Regions from separate parts of the Lentibacillus daqui genome, predicted to be linked through region 1. Evidence: riboswitches for the same ligand, from Rfam matches in the RefSeq annotation. Region 1 holds a riboswitch; each other region holds the start of a gene.
What was found. Region 1 has a riboswitch for S-adenosylmethionine ahead of O2S85_RS04955 (phosphoadenylyl-sulfate reductase). Riboswitches for the same ligand answer to the same signal wherever they lie in the genome.
Positions count from the first base shown of each region.

Region 1 (8,012 bases):
CTACGAGCGCCTGTTGGCCCATTGGAGATTGGAATTGATGCATTAGGGGCATCTCCGGTATCAATGGCCGCTCCAGAAATTTTTACGGCAATGGAAAGGGGAACAATTGACGGGGCTGCAATTGCGGTAACAAGTTACAAACCTTACCAATTACAGACAGCAGCAAAATATTCAACTACAAATGCAAATATGGGAAGCTTTGTCGCTACTTATTCCATTAATGAAAGGGTTTACAAAGATCTTCCGAGAGATGTTCAGCAGGCGATGAATCAAGCGGGAGAAGAGACGATTGAACACTTTTCTTCATACTTAGATGACCATGTTGAAGAATTAATAAAGGAATTTGAACAAGATGGTATGGAGATGTACGAACTTGACGATGAGACTTTGTCCACACTTAACCGGGAGATCGAATCTGTCTGGAATAGTTGGGCCAATGATTTGGAAGAAAGGGGTTATCCTGGGAAAAAGGTTGTAAGGTTATTCAAAGAAATAAGGAAGGAAGTTACCAAGTAGTTAATAATGGTGAATTAAAAAAATGGGGTGGATTTATGGAAAAAGTAATACATGTGTTTGAAAAACTGGAACGTCTTTCCCTATTTCTCGCGCAAATATCTATCTTTATTATGATGCTATTAATTACAGTAGATGCTACAAGCCGGTATGTACTTAATCAATCGATCATTGGTACATATGAATTTACCGAACGATACTTGATGATCGCAGCCGTATTTTTAAGTATGAGTTATGTGATGAAGATCGACGGTCATATCCGATTGGATTTATTAATTGAAAGGTTGCCAAAAAAGGTTACCAATGTTGTTAATTTAATTCATCTGTTATTAGAGGCTGCATTTGTGTTTGCTATTGGATATCAAGGAATGTCGATGACTTATGAGGTCTGGATACAAAATATTGTGGGAACTGGTCTTATTCCTTGGCCGATCTGGCTTTCCTATATATGGGTTCCCATCGGTGCTTTTTTATTCACACTACGATTACTTCTTGAATTTATGGAACCTATTTTAGCCCATTTTGGAAAACAAAAAGAAGAAGAGTTCATAAAGGAGGGAGAGGGTTTATGACTGTCGTTATTCCCATTGTTCTACTGTTGATTTTTCTGATATTTGGGATGCCTATTGCTTTTGCATTAGGTGTTTCTGGTTCAATAGGTTTAATTCTTAATAGTGGCTGGGAAGCTTTTTTCGGAGTAATTAAGACAGCACCATATGATAGTATAGAGAGCTTTGTACTTAGTGCGATTCCCATGTTTATTTTGATGGCAGCAATTATGACTGTAAGTGACTTAACGAAGGATTTGTTTTACACAGCCAATAAATGGTTAGGAAATTTACCGGGTGGATTAGGTATTGCAACGGTGTTTGCTGGTGCAGGTATGGGGGCGACAAGTGGTTCAAGTACTGCTTCTGCCGCTACGATGGCATCGGCTGCTTATCCTGAGATGAAGCGATATAAATATAGTACTTCTTTTGCAATGGGAGTAGTTAGCATTTCAGGTACGCTGGCAGTACTCATTCCTCCTAGTATCATACTAATTATGTATGGCATTCTCTCAGAGGTTGGGGTCGCTTCACTTTTAATTGCAGGCGTTATCCCAGGGATTATTACAGCATTAGGTTATATCGTAACAATTTTGATATGGGTTAAGTTCAAACCAAATGTGGCACCAAATATATACGAAAAAACTCCTATTAAAGCCCGTTTTAAATCTTTAAAAAACACGTGGCCCGTTTTACTATTAATTACCATTGTAATTGGGACTATTTATACAGGGATTGTAACCCCAACCGAAGCAGGTGCTGTCGGAGCTTTTGTTGTCTTTTTGATTGCTATTGCGATGCGAAGGTTTTCGATTACATTGTGTAATAAGGTATTAATAGAAACGATAAAATCAACAACAATGATATTGACAATTGTAATCGGTGCCATGATATTTGGCTATTTTTTAACGATTACCGGAGTTACCCAAAACTTAGTAACGTATGTAGAAGGGTTACAGGTTTCCAAATACTTCATCGTAGCCATTATTGTTCTCGTTTACTTGATATTAGGGTTTTTTCTTGATCAAATGGCAATCTTGATTTTAATGGTACCGATAACGTTCCCAATTATTACAGCACTCGGGTTTAACCCAATATGGTTTGGCATTATAATTACCAAAGCAGCGGAAATTGGCTTGGTAACACCGCCTGTAGGAATGAACGTATTTGTTGCTTCAGGTGCAGCAGGGGTGAAAACAACAGAAACGTTTAAAGGTGTGTTTTGGTTTGTTGTAACTGATTTAATTATTTTAATTATACTGATGCTAGTTCCATCTATTGCAACCTGGTTACCGGCTACGATGGATCAATAAATATTTTATTTTAATAAGAGGAGAGGTTACATATGGAATTTAATCTAACAGAAGAAAACTTGGCTATCAAAAATTCAGTCAAAGTTTTTGCTGAAAGGGAAATCAAACCTGTTATTGGAGAATTTGAACAAAATCATCGGTTTCCAAAAGAAATTTTACGGAAGATGGGGGAGCAAGGTTATTTTGGATCCTGTTTTCCTGAAAAAGTGGGCGGGTCAGAAATGGGTTTTGTTAATTTAGCGATTATTTGCGAGGAAATTTCTAAGGCTCACCCAGCGCTTGGATATGCATTCAATATGCAATCCATGACCTGTCCGTTTACTATTTTAAATTGGGGATCAGATGAGCAGATTCAAAAATATGTGCCAAGTTTGATAGCCGCAGAGAAAATCGGTATGTTCGCACTCACTGAGCCCGGTGGTGGGTCGGATGCAGCAGGTTCTATGAAAACCGTTGCTGTAAAAGATGGTAACGAATATGTGATTAATGGTTCAAAGGTGTTTATTACATTTGCAAATGAAGCGGATTATGGGGTGTTATTTGCAAAAACGAATCCTGATGCAGGTCATCGAGGCATTTCCGCATTCATCATTGAAACCGACCGCCCAGGGTTTTCGGCTACCCCAATTGAGATGAGCGGTTTAGGTTATATGATGCGCAGCTGTGAAGTGTTTTTAGAGGATCATCGAATCCCAGAAGAAAATCTGCTTGGTAAAGAGGGTGAAGGGTTTAAAATTGCGATGAATGCACTGGATTATGGAAGATTAACAGTCCCTGCCAGGCTATTGGGAATTGCGCAAGGGTGTTTGGAATTGTCGATTGATTATGCAAATACCCGCGTACTTAAGGGTAATGCCATCGGAAACTATCAAATGATTCAGCACTTGATCGCCGATATGGTAGTCGAAGTCGAAGCGGCTCGCATGCTAGTTTACAAAAGTGCTTATTTAAAAGATAAAGGTGAATCAGCAACCCGAGAAAGTGCACATTCCAAATATTTTGCTTCCGAGATTACAACACGAGCAACTCGTGCTGCCTATGAAATTTTTGGTGGTTATGCCTTGACTGACGAGTATCCGATCATGAAGTATATGAACTATGCGAATATGTTGCACATGGGCGAAGGTGCACCAAATGTTCAACGAATCCTCATCGCGGAAGATGCATTGGGAATTAAGGATGCAAATCGGCATAAAATTCCACGGCGGTTTCATTTAGCGAGTGATTTGCAATAGAGTCGGACGTGGACAAGAAATGTTTCCTTTGTTGCCAAAACGTTTACATGGAGTGTGTGGTGGGACAGGGGGAGAGACAACGTCGAACTGAACTATTCCATTAGATATATGCTGTCCCAATCAGATAAGGAGGAATTTACAATGAAGCAAGCGTTGGAGGATATAAGGGTTCTTGATTTGTCGAGGGTTTTTGCGGGACCGGCTGGATCGATGATACTGGGTGATCTAGGAGCCGATGTGATTCGCGTGGAAGCGCCAGGAGGTACCGATAGTATTCGTGATTGGTGGCCTTTTGTTGATAATGAAAGTACATACTATCTATCGGCAAACCGTAATAAGCGAGCGATTACATTGAATTTAAAAAAGGCGTCGGGAAAAAAACTTTTTTTAGATCTTGTCAAAAATGCTGATGTGGTAATAGAAAATTTTAAAACAGGTACGATGGAGCGTTTAGGATTAGCGTATTCTGCTTTGGAAAAGGTCAATCCAAAAATAATTATGTGCTCAGTCACTGGATACGGTCAAACAGGTCCTTTTGCTAAAGAACCTGGTTTTGACCCGGTTTTGCAGGCGGTTGGCGGTTTAATGGATGTAACTGGTCAACCAGATGGAGAAGCAACACGTGTCGGGCTGCCAGTAGTAGACATTATGAGCTCATTATATACAGTAATTAGTATTCTTTCAGCAATAAGGATTAGAGATTTAACCGGTGAAGGTCAACAGATTGACATTTCTTTATTGGATGTGCAAGTTAGCTCTCTAGCAAATGTCGCGAGTAGTTATTTAATGAAGGGGAATGTTTCCAAAAGAGTAGGGAACAATCATAACAATATTGTTCCCTATCAGGTATTTCAATGCAAGGATAAACCTCTCATGGTGGCCTGCGGGAATGATCGGCAGTTTCAGAAGTTTTCCGAAATACTTGGCATGCCTTCATGGAGTAAAGAGGCTAAATTTAAAACAAATGCCAAACGCATTCAAAATCGGGAAGAATTAACAGACAAGATACAAAAAATAATGGTTTGGAAAGATGCAAATGAATGGTTTACACTACTTTCGGAAAAAGGAGTGCCTTCGGGTCCGGTCAATAATGTAAAAGAGGTGTTTGAACATCCGCAAGTTCAATCAAGAAAAATGGTTGAAGAAATACCACACCCTACTTTGGGTAAGGTGAAATTAGTGCGAAATCCAGTCATTTTTTCTAAAACGCCAATTTCGATTAAAAAACATCCCCCACTTTTGGGAGAACACACTGAACTATTTTTGCAGCAAGAGATGAGTCTTTCCAAAGAAGATATAGATCAATTAAAAGAAGAAGGGGCTATTTAGGGGTAAAGGAGGCCAGTAGATGCAGGTCAGTTCACTACGACTATTTGGTTGAAAGTTCCTTTTTTCTAGCCCATAATATTTATTAATATGGGGGGGGAGTACGATATGGTGAATTCACGTTTTAATCCAAATGTCATTTCCAAAGCTTTTGCAATCATCAGAGCATTTACCGATGAAAAATCAGACTGGGGAGTAAACGAACTGGCACGTTATCTGGAAATACCGGTAAGCTCCTTGCATCGTAATCTAAAAACGTTAAGAGATGAAAACATATTAGGTATATCCGCCCAAACCGGAAAATACACCATTGGGCCCGAACTCGTTCGAATGGCTTCCATTATATCGTCACAAGTAGAAATCAAACAGGTTGCCAGAACATTCATGGAGGAAATTTCATCCACGATTACTGAATCTGTCTATTTAGGACTATATCATCCACAGCATAGGAAGATTTCCTTTGTTGAGGGCGTACACAGCCAAAATCCTTTGCAATATGTTCTGGAAATCGGTGTGTTGCAATCTATCCATATTGCGGCAAGCGGAAAGGTCGTATTGGCTCACTTGGATGATGATGAAATTCAGAGGATTTTTGAAAAAGAGGCGGTTGACATTGATGAACAGGAACAAATTTGTGATGAAATAAAGCTAATACGCGAACAAGGCTATATGATTACTTTAGGTGAGCGATTGGCGGGTGCATCAGGTACTGCCGCTCCAATTTTTGATTCGACACAAAAGGTGATTGGTTGTATTACTTGTGTTATTCCTTTAAATCATTATGATGAAAAGCAAAAGTACAAAGTAGCAAAAAAAGTGATGGAAGGGGCGGCTAAGATTTCTTATGTTTTAGGATACAAGCAAGACTAAGTATAGATGGGACAGGGGATCGGATTTCCTGCCCCATTATTTTTTACAGAACAGAGATTGGAAAAAGAAACATTTATGTGTCCTAAAGCCCATTTTTCAAATAAGTATTGACATCATTTTTTCAATAATATACAATTCCTATAAAGTTAGTTTGATTTTAAGTTTTCTTATCATGAGAGGTGGAGGGAAAGGCCCGGTGAAGCTTCGGCAACAGGTTGTATGAAACACTGTGCCAAATCCTGCAGACATAGTCTGAAAGATAAGAAGGGAGCTAGGTTAGGATTTAAGTTCTGCCCCCTTCTTCTTCCAAAGCTGGAGGGGGGCTGGTTATATACACGACTTTCACCTCAAATTATTATGGAGGGATGATAAATGGAAAAGTCCCCGATTACGTACGACAATTTTCCTGGTGACCCTTTTAAAGATTTTCACCCGGTTGACGAGACACAAGGGGCATCTCCAATCTTACAATGGGCTTACGATTCATACGGAGATGGTGTTGTTTATGCTTGTAGCTTTGGTGCTGAGGGGATTGTATTAATTGATTTAATTTCAAAGGTGAAACAAGATGCAAGCGTTGTTTTTTTAGATACAGGGATTCATTTTCAAGAAACCTATGATTTGATTGATAAGGTAAAAGGTAAATATCCCGATCTTCGCATTGAATTAAAAAAGCCAGAGCTAACGTTGGAAGAACAAGCGGCGGAGTATGGTTCTGCCTTATGGACACGAAATCCGGATCAATGTTGTTTCATTCGGAAAATAAAACCACTGGAAGATGTTTTACAAGGCGCTCCTGCATGGATTTCCGGTCTTCGCAGGGAGCAGTCGGCAAGTCGTAAACATACTGATTTTGTGAATAAGGATCAACGTTTCAAGTCAATTAAGATTTGCCCGCTTATTCATTGGACGTGGGATGATGTATGGGCGTATATCAAAAACAATGATTTGCCATATAATGAACTACATGATCAGGGATATCCAAGCATTGGTTGTATTCCTTGTACGTCACGAGTAACGGATTCTGATGATCCCAGAGCAGGCAGATGGCAAGGATTTAATAAAACAGAGTGTGGATTGCATTTGCCAGGCAGTAACGGACAGTAACCTTATTGATATAATGGCTAATGACACTGTTTGTTTTAAACCTTAGTAAAGCGATATATTTAATAAATATAATTATGTTTATTGTGAGGTGAATTTGTTTTGGAATTACAAGTAAACAATAGCCCATTTAGTCAAGAACAAACCGATATTTTGCAACGTCTGCTTCCAACCTTGACAGAGACGCAAAAAGTTTGGCTGAGCGGATATTTGGCAGCTTCCCTGACAGTACAAAACGGGTTGACGGTGCCAAATCAGGAGCAAGCACCAACCAATATCGACCAACCCGCTTTAAGAGAAGTAACCATTTTATTCGGATCCGAGACCGGTAATGGGCAGACGTTGGCAGAGGAGCTAACTAAAAAAATAGAGGGGCAGGGTTTTAAGGTAACCTGCTCGGCCCTGGATGACTTTAAAGTAAAAAAGTTGAAGAATGTGCAAGACTTGCTGATTGTGACAGCCACGCATGGAGAAGGAGATCCTCCAGATAATGCCGTTTCCTTTTACGAATATTTGTTTAGCAGAAAAGCACCGAAACTAAAGGATTTGCGTTTTTCGGTACTTTCCTTGGGGGATCAGTCCTATGAGTTTTTCTGTCAAACAGGGAAAGATTTTGATAAACGGTTGGAGGAGTTAGGTGGGGAAAGACTTCATCCACGGGTTGATTGTGATGTTGATTTTGATGAACCCGCAGAAGAATGGATAAACGGTGTATTAGAAAAAGTGTGTGAAGCGAAAAAAGCCGTTCCGCAATCGGACGATGCACATACCCAACAGGTGGGGAGTCAAACACAAGAACATGATCTGCCAACCTATTCCAGAACTAATCCATTTCAGGCAGAAATCTTGGAAAATCTCAATTTGAATGGTCGCGGATCAAATAAAGAAACGCGTCATCTGGAATTATCACTGGAGGGGTCTAATTTTTCCTTTGAACCGGGTGATAGTGTAGGGATCATCCCGGAAAACGATCCAATTCTGGTAAATCAACTGATCCACGAGATGAACTGGGATCCTGAAGAAACTGTACCGGTAAATAAAAAAGGTGATATTCGTTCGATTTATGATGCATTGCATAAAAACCTGGAAATTACCTGTCTGAC
Region 1 covers NZ_CP114176.1:942,092-950,103, forward strand. Annotated here, with positions in the region: gene O2S85_RS04925 (TRAP transporter substrate-binding protein) at 1-516, shown strand, start outside; gene O2S85_RS04930 (TRAP transporter small permease) at 552-1,085, shown strand; gene O2S85_RS04935 (TRAP transporter large permease) at 1,082-2,374, shown strand; gene O2S85_RS04940 (acyl-CoA dehydrogenase family protein) at 2,407-3,609, shown strand; gene O2S85_RS04945 (CaiB/BaiF CoA transferase family protein) at 3,751-4,938, shown strand; gene O2S85_RS04950 (IclR family transcriptional regulator) at 5,044-5,805, shown strand; SAM riboswitch class I at 5,970-6,071, shown strand; gene O2S85_RS04955 (phosphoadenylyl-sulfate reductase) at 6,178-6,912, shown strand; gene O2S85_RS04960 (assimilatory sulfite reductase (NADPH) flavoprotein subunit) at 7,012-8,012, shown strand, end outside.

Region 2 (8,012 bases), 350 kb from region 1:
TAACGGATGAACAATTAAAAGATGGTAAAGAAATAGCAAAAGCAATAGCGGAATATCAAATCGAGTGTTCCCTGAACAAATTTTCGGCCTCGGAATGTCTTGATTATGTAGCTGATGAAGCCGTACAGCTCCACGGAGGGTATGGTTTCATGGAGGAATATGAAGTCGCAGGTATGTATCGTGATTCGCGAATTAACCGTATTTTTGAAGGGACCAATGAAATCAACCGCCTTCTCGTGCCAGGAACATTGCTGAAAAAAGCGATGAAGGGTGAATTGCCATTACTGCAAAAAGCGAAAAGTTTGCAGGAAGAACTCATGATGATGATGCCGGAAGAGATTGGGGATAAAACACTGGAACAGGAAAAACACCTTTTGAAAAACGCCAAGAAAATTATTTTGCTTGGTGCCGGTCTGGCAGCGCAAAAGTATGCAAAAAAATTGGAAAACGAGCAGGAAATCCTCGTGAATCTGGCTGATATGGTTAATGAAGTGTACAACATGGAGGCAGCTATTCTACGTACAGAAAAAGCGATCAACAAATCAGGAGAAGAACAAAACAAACAAAAACTGCTTTATACGCAAGTCTATGTTCAGGAGGCATTTAATCGGATTGAAGCAGATGCCAAAGAAACATTAATTGCTGTTGAAGAAGGCGATACATTACGAATGATGCTGTCATCGTTACGTAAATTAACGCGCCACACACCAACCAATGTAATTGCCAAGAAGCGTGAAATTGCTAAAGGTATTATTGAAGAAGAAAAATATTTTGTATAAAGTAGTGTTCGTTAAATGAATTCGGGTATAGCTGTTCCCGCCGAGAAGAGAATTTGGGGGGGACTGTTTTTTCGGAATTCTGGCAGTATTTTTGTCGAAATCTCCCTATGATGATCCACCAAATGAGTTTTTTAACTGAAGAAGGATAAAATGTGAAAACCCTCCTGCTGTAATCTGTAGCAGGAGGGTTTCAAATGGTTATATATTTAACGGTAATATCCAGTAATTGCGCTTTCTTCGACTATGTACATCTAATTTTGTTATAATATATGCAATCAAAAAAGGGTGCAAAGGAGTGGTTCACATGGCATTGACATTCTACTGGTATCCAAAATGCGGTACCTGTAAAAAAGCGAAAAATTGGCTGGATGAACACAATATAGATTATACAAGTATACATATTGTGGACAACCCGCCATCACAGGAAGAATTGATGCAATTGATCGAGAAAAGCGGGTTGCCTGCAAAGAAGTTTTTCAATACGAGTGGCAAGAAGTATCGGGAAGGAAATTTCAAGGAAAAAATTAAGGATGCAAGCACCGAAGAAATGGCAGAAATGCTCGCATCCGATGGCATGTTGATCAAACGGCCGATCGTCACGGATGGACAGAATGTAACGGTTGGATTTAAGGAAGAAACTTTTCAGGAAAATTGGTTGTAAAATTAAAGTGAAATACTAGAAATAAACGAGAATACCTAGTATAGTAATATTGCAATGAATAAAGAGGATGTTCAAAAAGTCCGGTAAAAATGACCTCAGACTACTGTTGACGTTACAACAGGACGCCCTAAGACCTTAGCTGATCTTGGTCCTTTTTATACTCCTTTTTGAACGCACTTTAACGGAGGGATTTTCAATGAGCTTACCAGAAGAATTATTATATTCAGAAGAACATGAGTGGGTAAAAAAAGAAGACGATAAAGTCAGAATCGGAATTACAGATTTTGCCCAAGATGAATTAGGCGACATTGTTTTTGTTGAATTACCAGAAGTTGGTGACGACATCGAAGCAGATGAGCCTTTCGGAAGTGTGGAATCGGTAAAAACTGTTTCAGAATTGTATGCGCCAATTAGTGGTAAAGTTGTTGAAGTAAATGATGATTTAGAGGACAACCCTGAATTTGTGAACGAATCACCATATGAAAAGGCGTGGATGATTGTCGTTGAACCATCGGATGAATCAGAAATGGATGACCTGCTGTCGGCTAAACAATACGAAGAAGTAACGCAGGAAGACTAATTTCCACAAATGAATAGTACATGTCAGAAGGCTGGCTTGCACCGAAAAAGAAGGTGTATAGTCAGCCTTATTCACATCATAAGATGGTAATAGGGAAGCTTTTTGCTTGAATTGGTAAGGAGTGCTATGGGATCATGACAAATGAATCGGATAAGGTGATTATTGTTGAAGGGTTAACCGATAAAAAGCAAATCAAAAAAGTCATCACAGAGGACCTGGAAATTGTTTGTACGAATGGAACGCTGGGTGTGGAACGGTTTGATGAACTATTATATGCGTACGATTTGGATAATAAAGACGTATTTATTTTAGTTGATGAGGATGATTCAGGGATCAAGTTACGCAAACAATTGGCCCGGGAACTTCCGCATGCCAATCACTTATATGTCAGTAGTGAGTACCGGGAAGTAGCAACAACGCCCGAGCAGGTACTTGCGACAATTTTGGTTAGCAAAAGCATTGAGGTTAATCCGATATTTTTAATTTAGGGTGATCGTATTGCAGCAATTTACAGAAGAAGCAAAAGCAAAAGAGAGTTATTTTCTATATATTTTCACCCCGTTGTGTGGTACGTGTAAACTGGCCAGGACGATGCTGGATAAGATCGAGTCTGTACATCAGGAAAATATTTTTTACGAAATGAACGCCTCAATAAATCCGGAGTTTATGCAGGAATACAAGATCGAAAGTGTTCCGTGTTTGTTCATCAAACAAGATGGAAAAATCAAGGAGCGAGTTTATGCATTCCGCTCCATTGCCAATATTTATCACTATTTGCTTGAATATAAACCGGAATTGTTTGCGACATCATAATTCAACGAGGCTCTGGCAAACAAGTGGATCCAGCATGGACAAAGGGTATAAGGACAGGGTATCCATATTCTTATATTGCCTTTTGCAGGCGGTTGATCTACCAACCAATTGATGTAGGATAATTGGGAATTAGCGAACTATTGAACTTCATATTGACACTAGTGATTTGCAATGCTAATATTTAATTTATTATTAACAGCAATATATGATAAATCTCTTATCTTGAGCGGTGGAGGGACTGGCCCTGTGAACCCGCGGCAACCTTCAGGCAATTCGTTTGAAAGGTGCCAATTCCTGCAGAGTAGTACTTTGACAGATGAGGGAACTTAGAAGACATTAAAAACGTCTTTCTGTTCCCCGCAGAAAGACGTTTTTCCGTTATGTGGGGCATAATATAATCATGAAAATACAGATGATTTAAGTTTGTTTCCTGTATGGTTTGCCCTGGAAGGATTTTAAAAGGAGGACTATTTCTTGATTTCGATTGAAGGGTTGAGCAAAATTTTCTCATCATCCAATAATGAGCAAATCACTGCTGTGAATGAATTAACGTTAGATATACAAGAAGGCGAGATATTCGGGGTGATCGGATATAGCGGGGCGGGAAAGAGTACGTTTGTCAGGCTGCTGAATCGGCTGGAGGAACCGACGAGCGGACGGATTGTTATCCATGACCACGATATTACCGAGATGAATGCGAAACAGCTTCGGGTTGCCAGACAAGAAATCGGTATGATCTTTCAACATTTTAATCTGCTTTGGTCACGGACGGTCAAAGACAATATCGCATTTCCGCTGGAGATTGCAGGTGTTCCAAAGGACAAGCGTGACAAGCGGGTGAAGGAATTAATCAATCTTGTTGGTCTTACGGAACGCGAGAATGCTTACCCATCCCAGTTAAGTGGTGGACAAAAACAGCGGGTGGGAATTGCCAGAGCGCTTGCAAATAACCCGAAAGTATTATTATGTGACGAAGCAACTTCGGCGTTGGATCCGGAAACAACCGATTCCATTTTGGACCTGTTGGTGGATATTAATAAACAGCTGGGATTAACGATTATCTTAATCACCCATGAAATGCACGTCATTCGCAAAATTTGTAACCAGGTCGCTGTCATGGAAAAAGGAAAAATTGTGGAGCAAGGCGATGTGTTGGACATATTTTTGCGGCCGCAACAGCAGGTAACGAAGCGTTTTGTTGAACAGGTGATGGGGACAGCAGATGAAAATGAAGGTGTAACAGATCTGATTAACACATATGAGCATGGTAAAATTGTTCGTCTGCATTTTATTGGGGAAACTGCCAATCAGGCACTCATCAGCAAGGTGGCCAAGGAGTTTTCCATCGACGTAAATATCCTGCAGGGAAAAATTACGCAGACACAGGCAGGAGCCTATGGAACATTGTTTGTTCAGATGATCGGCGAAACGTCTGAATTGAACAAGGCGCTCCGGTTTATTCAGGATACCTCGGTAGAAGTGGAGGTGTTCCGTGATGCTGACTGATTTATTTCCTAATTTGAATATGGAAGATTTTTGGGATGCGACCTATGAAACATTTTATATGACCTTATTGGGACTTCTTGGTACATTTATTCTGGGAATTTTACTAGGGTTGCTCTTATACCTGACAGCTAAAGATGGGATATGGCAGAATAAATTTATTAACCTAATTGTTGCTGCTGCTGTCAATATCTTTCGTGCGATCCCATTTATTATTTTGATCTTTTTGTTATTCCCATTTACCGATTTTTTACTAGGAACGATTCGCGGCCCCAATGCTGCATTGCCTGCCTTAATTATCGGGTCGGCACCGTTTTATGGCCGATTAGTTGAGATTGCTCTAAAAGAAGTGGATAAAGGTGTGGTTGAGGCTGCAAAATCCATGGGGGCAAAAACAAGAACAATTATCTTTCGCGTCTTACTGCCGGAATCGATGCCTGCTTTGATTTCCGGATTAACGGTGACCGCAATTGCGTTAATTGGTTATACGGCAATGGCTGGAGTAATTGGCGCTGGAGGATTAGGTAATTATGCCTATTATTTTGGTTTCCAGCGACGTGACTTTGATGTTGTCCTTGTTTGTACTGTGGCAATTGTTATCATTGTATTTATTTTTCAGTTCATTGGCGACTTTATTTCCAATAAATTAGATAAAAGATAGAGAGGGGAATTTTTGATGAAAAAGGTTTTTATACTTCTGTCTGCAATACTGGTACTTCTTTTAGCGGCTTGTGGCGGTGGTTCCAGTGAGGGTAAAGATGAAGACGGTAATACAACCATTAAAGTGGGTGCAACAAGTGTCCCACATGCCGAAGTATTGGAAAAGGCGAAACCGATCTTGAAAGAAAAAGGGATTAATTTAGAGATTGAGGAATTTCAAGATTATGTATTACCTAACGATGCACTTGCTGATAGTGATCTGGATGCGAATTATTTTCAAACCATTCCCTTCTTAGAACAAGTGATAAAAGATACCGGCTACGATCTGGATTACATTGATGGCATTCATATTGAACCAATGGGGATTTATTCAAAAGATATTAAAAGTCTGGATGACGTCAAAAATGGTACAGAAGTGATTATGAGTAATTCAGCGTCAGACCATGGACGGATACTGGAATTATTTGAAAAAAGTGGCTTAATCAAGCTGGATGATAATGTGGATAAAGTAAATGCGCAGATTGATGATATTGTTGAAAATCCAAAGCATTTAAAATTTTCAGCTGATTATGATGCTGCAATTTTACCGGAACTCTATAATAAAGAAGACAATGTCCTTGTTGCAATCAATACTAACTATGCAATTCAGGCTGATTTAAATCCACTGAAGGATGCTTTGGCTATAGAGGACGAAAATTCCCCATATGTGAATGTGGTTGCCGTACGATCGGAGGATAAAGATAATGAAGCATTAAATACACTTGTTGATGTGCTGCAATCCAAAGAAATACAAGATTTTATGATGGACAAATACGATGGAGCAGTTGTCCCGGTCGGTGGCGAGGATTAAATTGCAACGTTTAGAAAATATCGAGTAAATGACAGGTATAAGGGTGAAAATAAAGGTATTTAACGAAAAATAATTATTGTGTTTACCGCAGAAGGATTTTTCCTGCGCAATGAATTGTCTGAGGTTTATATTCGTTTTGTCAGGGGAATTGTCCTTGTGTTAACCTTATGATTGTAAATAAAACGAAAGGATGATTCACTATTCATAGTGGAATACGAATGAATTACACTCCCGAAATGGAAAAGGCAATGCAGCAGTCTCATGGAATAGGTTACGCTGAATATGGGAGGAAGCTTGACAAACGAATTAATATTGAAAAGAGAAGACAAAAAGAATATGAGCAATGTAAACACATGGTAGCAGAAATCGATAGTCATTTGCATAGATAATAATAAAAGGATAGATGCTGGCAACTCCAATGCGGAGCTTGCCGGCATTTTTGTTATTGAAGACAGTACATCATATGCCATGTGGGCAAAGAAGTGCGTGCCTTGTTGGATGAGACGTCGGCTGGGATAACAGCATATTTCAAGTAAAACCTGTTACAGATGACAGATCATGTTTCATGCGTGGACGAACAAAGAGACCTTACTTTATGTTAAACTATAATAGCAACAAGGTACCGTGTATAATTTATCAGCTTAAAAAAGTTGAATATACATTCGAAATGATATAAGATTGGAATGAGAATAAATTGAGAATGGATATTGATCCATTTGATAAATACACACATATATAACAACAAATGGAGGTATTGATATGGCTGGATCAACACTGGAAATAAAAGATCTTCATGTGTCAATTGAAGAAAGAGAGATTTTAAAAGGTGTCAACCTTACAATAAAAGGTGGCGAATTTCATGCGGTAATGGGACCAAACGGAACAGGGAAATCGACCCTTGCATCAGCGATCATGGGTCATCCTAAATATGAAGTAACCCAAGGCAGTGTTTTGTTGGATGGAAAAGATGTTTTGGAAATGGAAGTTGATGAACGAGCACGTGCGGGACTGTTCCTTGGTATGCAATATCCAAGTGAGATCAGTGGAGTGACAACTTCAGACTTTTTGCGTTCTTCCATTAATGCACGTCGTGAAGAGGGCGATGAAATTCCGCTCATGAAGTTTATCAAAGAAATGGATAGTACGTTAGATTACCTTGAAATTGATAAAAACATGGCACAGCGCTATTTGAATGAAGGTTTCTCCGGTGGTGAGAAGAAACGTAATGAAATTCTCCAATTAATGATGATTAAACCGGAAATTGCCATTTTGGATGAAATCGACTCTGGTTTGGACATTGACGCGCTTAAAGTTGTTTCCAAAGGTATTAACAAATTACGTGATGAAAATTTTGGCTGCCTGATTATTACCCACTATCAACGCCTGTTGAACTACATCACACCGGATGTTGTTCATGTCATGATGCAAGGCCGTGTCGTTAAATCCGGCGGTCCGGAACTTGCTCAGCGTCTGGAGGCTGAAGGTTATGACTGGATCAAGGAAGAATTGGGAATTGAAGACGAAGTTGCTGAAACACAAGAGCAAAATGCGTAAAAGATAGGAGGGGTATTGATGACTGTTGAAACAAGGCTGCCATATGATCAAGCTTATATCAATCAATTTTCACAGGAAAGAAACGAACCGGAATGGATGCGGGAAATACGCCTCCATGCATTGGAACAAGCTGACGTGCTTGAAATGCCTAAACCGGATAAAACGAAAATCGGCAAATGGAATTTCAGCCAATTTAAACATACTGCACAAGGTGAAAGGATATCTTCACTTGGTGAACTGCCAGCTGAAATCCAGGAGTTTCTCGATCAGGAAAATAAACCGGAAAATCTGATAATCCAACGAAATCACACCATTGCCTATGCATCATTAACAGATGAATTAAAGGAAAAGGGTGTTATTTTCACAGATATTTTCACTGCACTAACCGAGCATGAGGATTTGGTCAAGCGGTATTATATGAAAGATGCCGTATCGATTGATGAACATCGTTTAACTGCATTGCATGCGGCATTAATGAATGGCGGTGTGTTCGTTTATGTACCAAAAAATGTTCAACTTGACACCCCGCTGCAATCTATTTTCTGGCAGGAAGACCCGGAAGCGGCCATCTTTAATCATGTGCTTGTGGTTGCCGATGAAAATAGTTCGTTA
Region 2 covers NZ_CP114176.1:1,292,696-1,300,707, forward strand. Annotated here, with positions in the region: gene O2S85_RS06520 (acyl-CoA dehydrogenase FadE) at 1-779, shown strand, start outside; gene O2S85_RS06525 (arsenate reductase family protein) at 1,084-1,440, shown strand; gene gcvH (glycine cleavage system protein GcvH) at 1,637-2,020, shown strand; gene O2S85_RS06535 (toprim domain-containing protein) at 2,155-2,508, shown strand; gene O2S85_RS06540 (thioredoxin family protein) at 2,519-2,833, shown strand; SAM riboswitch class I at 3,048-3,156, shown strand; gene O2S85_RS06545 (methionine ABC transporter ATP-binding protein) at 3,308-4,339, shown strand; gene O2S85_RS06550 (methionine ABC transporter permease) at 4,329-4,997, shown strand; gene O2S85_RS06555 (MetQ/NlpA family ABC transporter substrate-binding protein) at 5,013-5,846, shown strand; gene O2S85_RS18965 (YuzK family famiily protein) at 6,095-6,235, shown strand; gene sufC (Fe-S cluster assembly ATPase SufC) at 6,606-7,400, shown strand; gene sufD (Fe-S cluster assembly protein SufD) at 7,419-8,012, shown strand, end outside.
Region 2: it holds a riboswitch for S-adenosylmethionine, as region 1 does, so the genes downstream of both, O2S85_RS06545 (methionine ABC transporter ATP-binding protein) here and O2S85_RS04955 (phosphoadenylyl-sulfate reductase) in region 1, are expected to answer to the same signal.

Region 3 (8,012 bases), 1.7 Mb from region 1:
CGAATGGCGTCGGGGTTGCGATGGATCCGCCACAATTTCTTAAAGCAGGGGACGTGGTAACCTTGGAAATTGATCAGATCGGGAAGATGGAAAATGAGGTCGTTGATCAGGATTAGTGGGAATATGAAGAACATTGCGTCCTACTCTTGACATGGAGAAGGTTCCTGTTCATAATAGAAACAATAATAAAGAACGTCAACGAAGGATTAGTATATGACCTCTGGGGTGTTAGAGAGCGAGATTGATAAGCTGGGAGATTTCGTCACCGTCAAGTCATAGAACCTGCCTTCCGAGTCCCATCTAATCCATGGGCGCCCCCTTCAGCGTTATTGAAGAAAAGCGGGATGTGCAAACATTCAAAATGGGTGGTACCGCGGAAGTATAAACTCTTTCGTCCTTTTATTTTTTAAGGATGGGAGGGTTTTTTGTATTCCAAAAAAGGATGTTCAAGGGTAGGTGTAATAGAATGAGCAAAAAACGTATTGTCGTAAAAATTGGCAGTAGTTCGTTAACCAATAATAAAGGGCAAATTGATCATGAAAAATTGGCTGATCATGTGGCCGCCATTGCTGCACTTAGAAAAGCTGGTCACGAGGTAATACTTGTCTCATCCGGAGCAATCGCGGCAGGTTTTTCCGGATTGGGTTATCTCACAAGACCAGTGACGATCAAAGGGAAACAAGCGGCAGCAGCAGTTGGGCAAAGTCTGTTAATCCAATCCTATATGGAAAGATTTGCTCACTATCACCTGACACCGGCACAAATTTTACTAACCCGCAGTGATTTCTCCAGCCGGGAGCGTTACAGGAATGCCTTCGCAACGATGGAAGAACTGTTGGAGCGAGGGATGGTACCAATTATTAATGAGAATGACTCGGTATCGGCAGAAGAATTGACCTTTGGTGATAATGATATGTTATCCGCACTTGTCAGTGGCTTTGTACATGCTGATCAGTTAATGATTTTGACCGATATTAACGGGCTTTATGATGCCAATCCAAACACCAATTTCCAAGCGAAACGCGTTGATATGCTGGATACGATTACTGAGGGTATGTTAGCCAATGCCGGTGAAGCAGGATCCAACGTGGGGACGGGTGGAATGAGATCCAAACTGCTAGCAGCGAAAACAGCAACTTCACTCGGTGTCCCCGTGTTTATTGGCCGGGGAGCAGGCAAAAACAAACTGCTGGAAGTGTTAGATGGAAATGGGGATGGCACCTATGTTACCAGTCATTCCGTAAGATCGATCAACACAAGAAAACAATGGATTGCCTTGCACTCGGAAGCAGTGGGAAACATTTACGTTGACCAGGGAGCCGAAGAAGCGATTCTCTTTCACGGAAAAAGTTTATTGCCTGCTGGAGTCTTCAAGTTGAGCGGATCGTTTCAAAAAGGAAATGTGGTAGAGGTCTATGGTTCCAGAGGTTTGCTCGGAAAAGGCGAGGTAAACTGTTCATCCGAAGAACTGCAACAAGTCATTGAAGGAAAGACATCCATTGTGCCATTTGTCGAGGTGATTCATCGTGATGGCTGGGTCAAGACACCAAAAATAGGGGAGGGGATTTTGTGAATGAGGTTAGGCAAAAAGGGCAATCTGCCAAAAAAGCAAGTTTTGCATTGACAGGTACAACGACTGAAGAACGGAATCAAGCGTTGGAATTAATTGCCGATCAGCTTTTGGGTGAAAAGTCGGTCATCCTGGTGGAAAATGAACGAGATATTGAACAAGGGAAAGAAAAAGGGTTGTCTGATGCCATTCTTGATCGAATCATGCTAAATGAAGCCAGAGTAAACGATATGGCACAGGCCATCCGGCAATTAGTGTTACAAAAAGATCCGCTTGGAGAAACGCTGGAGATCATTGAAAAAGAAAACGGTCTGCAACTGCAAAAGAAATCCGTTCCGATCGGTGTCGTCGGGATGATTTATGAAGCAAGACCAAATGTAACGGTCGATGCCGCAACCCTGGCGTTAAAAACCGGAAATGCTGTCATTCTAAGAGGAAGTTCTTCCGCTAAATTTTCCAATCAGGCACTTGTTGCAGTCATTCGCCATGCGCTTGCCAACAGTGCTTTGCCCGTTGATGCGGTACAGTTAATTGAGGACACAAGCAGGGAAACAGCCAAAGAATTGTTCCATTTAAATGATTACCTGGATGTGCTAATCCCTCGCGGCGGTAAGAATTTAATTGATACCGTTGTACGTGAATCCACTGTACCAGTCATCGAAACTGGTGCTGGTAACTGTCATATTTATATTGACGAAGCAGCTGACCCTAAGATGGCTGAAGCGATTGTCTTAAATGCCAAGCTACAACGCCCATCCGTTTGTAACGCGATTGAATCACTAATCATTCATGAAAAGTGGCTGAAGCAAAACGGTGTAAGCCTGTTAGAAAAGCTGGCTGAAAATGGTGTGGAGATCCATGGGGATGAAGCGGTATGTGCAGCCTTTTCCCAAGCAAAACCGGCAACTGAAGAAGACTGGTATACGGAATATCTTGGCCTTTGTATCAGTGTGAACCAGGTTGACTCATGTACAGCAGCGATTGAGCATATTAATCATTATGGCACGAAACATTCGGAGGCGATCATTACGGAAGATAACGAGCATGCCAAGCAATTTTTACAGCTGGTTGATGCAGCTGCTGTTTATCATAATGCCTCGACCAGATTTACCGATGGTGCTGAATTTGGCTATGGAGCGGAGATCGGTATTAGCACACAAAAGCTGCATGCGCGTGGACCAATGGGATTGCGTGCATTGACATCAAGTAAATTTTATATTTATGGGAATGGACAGGTGCGAAAATAAAATAACTACCATTACCACGCATATTAAATGATGAAATAGGGTCAGCCCGTCCTCACCAATCGGGGAGGGGCTGACCTTTCACATTTTTCAGTTTTCGTTAAGCTTTTAACCGATAATCCAAATTATGCTTCTTCAATGTCTCATCATTCCCAAATAAAAAGTGTTTTTCCATATTAGGGGAGTACTTGGAATTAACGGTTTCCACGCCAGCTGCCTCCGCTACTGCCCGCAACATGGCAGGAGAAGCTCCACAGCATAAACCAATATAATTGATGCCGATGCTTTTTGCCTCTTTGGCCCATTCCGCCAGTTCATATCGATTATGATAGAGCGGGTCAAGTGCTGTTGGGAAAGTTGTTTCTAATGGTAAGTGGCAACTGCACCCACCATCTGGCAAGTTAAAGAAGGTCGGATGTTCATCAGTCGTCCGGTATGGGATTGGTAGTCCTCCAACATATCCATCAACGTTATGACGGATGTTGGCAAGGTATGGCTGCATCGTATTTGGTCCACGGAAACAATTCATCCCAACGACGAGTGCACCTTTTTCGGAAAGAAGTTTGCAGGCCTCTTCCACCGTGTAGCCATCCCGCAAGATATTTTCGCCCATTAATCCAAAGGTGATAACAGCCGGTAAGCCCTGTTTAGTGATTTCTTCCAATGCAATCAGTGCTTCCTCGTAATAATAAAATGTTTCACCATTAATGAAGTCAACTCCTTCTTGTTTGCACCAAGTTACCATTTCCGCAAACATGCTGCGGACTAGTTCCTTTGACTCGGGATTTTTCGGGTCAAAGATATTCGTGTTGGAAATATTTCCGGCGACAAGCGCCTCTTCAACCGGATGTTCCTTGGCGACCTCTTTTGCCAGACGGATAGCACTCCGGTTTAATGGCTCCAACAAATCTTCTTTACCTATAATGCGCATTTTCTCACGGTGGGCATTATATGTAAAAGCCAGTACCACATCTGATCCCGCATTCATAAAATCGCGGTAAGCTTGTTTTAATGCCTCTGGATTATCCAGTGCGACTTCTGGAACGAACGAGCCCGCCTGCAGATATCCCCTGCGCTCCAGTTCAAATAAATATCCTTCCCCGGCAATAACCGTACCTTCTTTTAACCGTTGTTCCAAACTACGCTTCGTCATTTTGTTTTCCTCCCTGTATACTTGGATTTTAAATTATATGGTAGCAAAAAGCCTCTTCTTACTGTCGATAAGAAGAGGCTTGGCACCGTGTGTTTAAGCATTTCTTATCTTCAAGCATTACGCTTCTGGAATTAGCACAGTACATACGCCTGTTGCTGAGGTTTCCCAGGGCCAGTCCCTCCACCTCTCTGGATAAGAATAAATTCAAATATTTATTCAATTATTAATACATACTATACGGGCAACTTAATCAAATGTCAAGCGAAAATGGGACACGAGGACAGGTTCGACGCCCACCATAAATTGGAAAACCGCCTATTCGTCGATAAAATCGCAAAAACCGCTGATAAATGTAGTTGAATTGTTGATAAACGATAAAAAAATCGCCGATAAACATTTGCTCTCCCTTTGGCTTGGACAGAAGAACGCCCCTATTCCTAATTAAATCAAGTCCATGCTCAGGTAACGTTCACCGCTGTCAGGCGCCATGGATAGTACTTTTTTTCCATTGCCTAATCGTTTGGCAACTTCAATGGCTGCATACACCGCAGCAGATCCGGACAGACCGATAAAAATCCCTTCCTGTTGCGGTAATTGACGGTACATGTTAACGGCATCTTCGTCCTCGATTTGCATAATTTCGTCATAGATGTCGGTGTTTAAGATATTCGGCACAAATCCGGGGCTTGTGCCAACCAGTTTATGTTTGCCTGGTTTGCCACCCGACAGGACAGGGGATCCCTTAGGTTCTGCAACAGTGATTGTCAGCCCGGGAATTTTTTCTTTCAAAACTTCCCCGGTACCGGTAATTGTTCCACCGGTTCCTGCTGTACAAACAAATGCATCGAGTTTGCCATTCATTTGTTCGTAAATTTCCAGCGCTGTAGTTGTCCGGTGAATATCGGCGTTTGCTTCATTTTCAAATTGCTGTGGAATAAAGCTTCCCGGAATTTCCTTTTGTAGTTCCAGAGCCTTTTTAATGCAACCGGGCATCTTTTCTTCGCTAGGGGTGAGGACTACCTCGGCTCCGTACGCTTTCAAGATATTTTTTCGCTCTGCGGTACTGTTATCCGGCATAACCATAATGGCCTTATATCCTTTTGCCGCGGCATTCATGGCCAGGCCGATTCCCGTGTTGCCACTGGTTGGTTCAATAATGGTTGCTCCAGGCTTCAGGGTACCTTTATCCTCCGCAACTTTAATCATATTATACGCTGCCCGGTCCTTAACGCTTTTACTTGGGTTAAACTGTTCCAATTTCACGTAGACATCTGCTGCATCCTCAGGAACAATTTTATTTAATTTCACAACGGGTGTATCCCCAATTAATTGTGTCATATCCTGTGCGATTTTCATTCATAAGTCACTCCCTTATCCATAAATTTTTGTTGGCATGTAACTGCTGAGTGGTTCATCCACCAGTAGTACCGAGTCATCAAAGCTAGAATTAGTATGGTTGAAATTCAAGCTAGTTACACAATGTGCTAAGAAGAAGAACTTTTCGGGATCACTGAAAAAATACGCTTTACATTGATCGAACCAAATGCAAAGTTGATCGAGAACACATGAAAGTTGATCGACCTGGGTGCGAAGTTGATCGATAGCGCATGAAAGTTGATCGACCTGGGTGTGAAGTTGATCGACCCAGATGCAAAGTTGATCGAGAGCATATAAAACTCGATCGAGCCAGGTGCACACTCGATCAATAACAGCATTTCAATCGAACTGTTGCCTTGACGATAAGATCCGAATCATTTCCTTGTCCCTTTAATTCCTAGTGGTTTACTCTATAATATCAATTTTTCAAGCAAATTCACAGTATTTTTATCTGTTTTTTTGAAAAATAGGCGAGTCACCTATTGGAAAAATATAAAAACCATGCTACAATCATTTTAATTCTCATTAAACATACTAATTTTATCAGAATTATAAACTATATAAAAAGGGGGGGGCATTACAGGGTGGAATTACATGTCGATGGGGTATCCAAACAATTTCAAAAAAAACAAAATGAACCATTACTTGTATTAAACAATATTCAACTGACCATCAATGAAGGAGAATTTGTCTCTTTACTCGGACCGTCCGGGTGTGGCAAGTCGACATTGTTGTCATTGATCGCCGGACTGCAAACACCTACATCAGGGTCGATTTTCCTGGATAAGAACAATATTATTGGACCAGATCCGAATCGGGGGATGGTGTTTCAGGAGGCAGCTTTATTTCCCTGGCTAAGTGTCAAAGAGAATGTCATGTTCCCGTTACGAAAAAAATTCGCTAAACAGGAGCAATCGCAAATCGCGAATAAATATTTGCAAATGGTACAGCTCAGCAAATTTCCCGATCATTATCCACACGAACTTTCTGGCGGAATGCAGCAGCGTGTGGCGATTGCCAGAGTATTGGCCATGAATCCGCAAATTTTGTTAATGGATGAACCGTTCGCTGCATTGGATGAGCAAACGAGAAGTGTCTTGCAAGACGAGGTCGAAAAAATTTGGCTGGAAACGAAAAAAACGGTTATTTTTGTGACCCATAGTATCCGGGAAGCGATTAAACTGTCTGACCGGGTGCTGGTGATGGGAGCAAGACCGGGAAGGATGATTGAAGACTTTCAGATCAAGCTTGACCGCCCGAGACGACAGGAGGATATGGCGAAATGGGAAAAGAAAATCATGAGGATTTTGAAGACTGAAATTGACCAGGTCATACGGGAGGAACTTGATTATGCCGGTAGTTTTTAAACGAATCATCTTTTTTGTTCTACTCCTTTTCATTTGGCAGGGAATTGTCCTTCTTGGCATTTGGCCTGAATCGATGATACCAAGTCCGCTTTCTGTATTCAATGCTATCTATTCAGGATTACTAGATATGACGCTTGTCTATGATTTATTGGCAAGTTTTCGGCATTTATTCATCGGCCTGATCATCTCGATTCTAATCGGCGCCGGGCTTGGATTCCTGCTTGCAACAGTGAGAACAGCAGATGAAACCCTAGGCACGATGATTTTGGCGCTCCAAAGTGTTCCTAGTATTGTCTGGGTACCGCTTGCGATTATCTGGTTTGGCTTTGGGGAGACATCGATTATTTTTGTCGTTGTTATTGGTGGAACCTTTGTGATGACGATGAATATGCGAACTGGTGTAAAAAACGTATCGCCCATCTATTTACAAGCAGCACGAACGATGGGATCAAGTGGCTTCGATTTATTTTTAAAAGTTGTTGTACCAGCATCGATCCCGCATGCCGTAACCGGTGTTCGCCTGGCCTGGGCATTCAGCTGGCGGGCATTAATGGCAGCCGAACTATTAAGTACTGGTCCCGGATTGGGATATACCCTTTCCTACGCATCTGATTTCAATAATATGAGTTTGGTTATTGGTATTATCATTATTATTGGCATCATTGGCTCAGTAGCGGATCAGCTGCTATTTCAGCGGATTGAAAACAAAGTACTAAAACGATGGGGGTTGGAAAAAGCAGCATAATAGATTTTAGGATGAACATCGAAAAAACATGATAACCACACAAAGAGAGGGGACTTTAAATGAGAAAGACGTTAACTGTTTTCGTCATTGGGGCGTTTTTATTGTTATTAAGTGCATGCGGCGGCAATTCCTCTGCATCTGGATCTTCTGGTGATAAACAGAAAATTGTCATCGGTTATTTTCCAAACTTAAATCACGCACCGGCAATGGTTGCTATTGAAAAACAGCTATATGAAAAACAACTTGGTGATGATGTGGATGTAGAATACCAGACATTTCCGGATGGTGGAGAATTTATGACCGCACTGGCAGCCGGGGAAATCCAAGGCGGGCTTGTTGGACCGGGACCGGCAATGAATAATTACATTTCCGGAGTGGACGTCGAGGTAGTTGCAGGTTCATCGACTGGTGGAACCGTCGTTTTATCCCGAAAAGACAGTGGCATCAAGACCGTAGATGATATTAAGGACGCTACATTTATTACTCCGGGTATAGGTTGTACACATGATGTCCAGTATGAAACCTATATGAAGGAAGCGGGGATTACCTCAAACCG
Region 3 covers NZ_CP114176.1:2,649,693-2,657,704, reverse strand. Annotated here, with positions in the region: gene O2S85_RS13455 (fumarylacetoacetate hydrolase family protein) at 1-116, shown strand, start outside; gene proB (glutamate 5-kinase) at 467-1,573, shown strand; gene O2S85_RS13445 (glutamate-5-semialdehyde dehydrogenase) at 1,570-2,817, shown strand; gene O2S85_RS13440 (homocysteine S-methyltransferase family protein) at 2,915-3,967, opposite strand; SAM riboswitch class I at 4,069-4,166, opposite strand; gene cysK (cysteine synthase A) at 4,409-5,323, opposite strand; gene O2S85_RS13430 (ABC transporter ATP-binding protein) at 5,929-6,711, shown strand; gene O2S85_RS13425 (ABC transporter permease) at 6,695-7,456, shown strand; gene O2S85_RS13420 (aliphatic sulfonate ABC transporter substrate-binding protein) at 7,516-8,012, shown strand, end outside.
Region 3: it holds a riboswitch for S-adenosylmethionine, as region 1 does, so the genes downstream of both, O2S85_RS13440 (homocysteine S-methyltransferase family protein) here and O2S85_RS04955 (phosphoadenylyl-sulfate reductase) in region 1, are expected to answer to the same signal.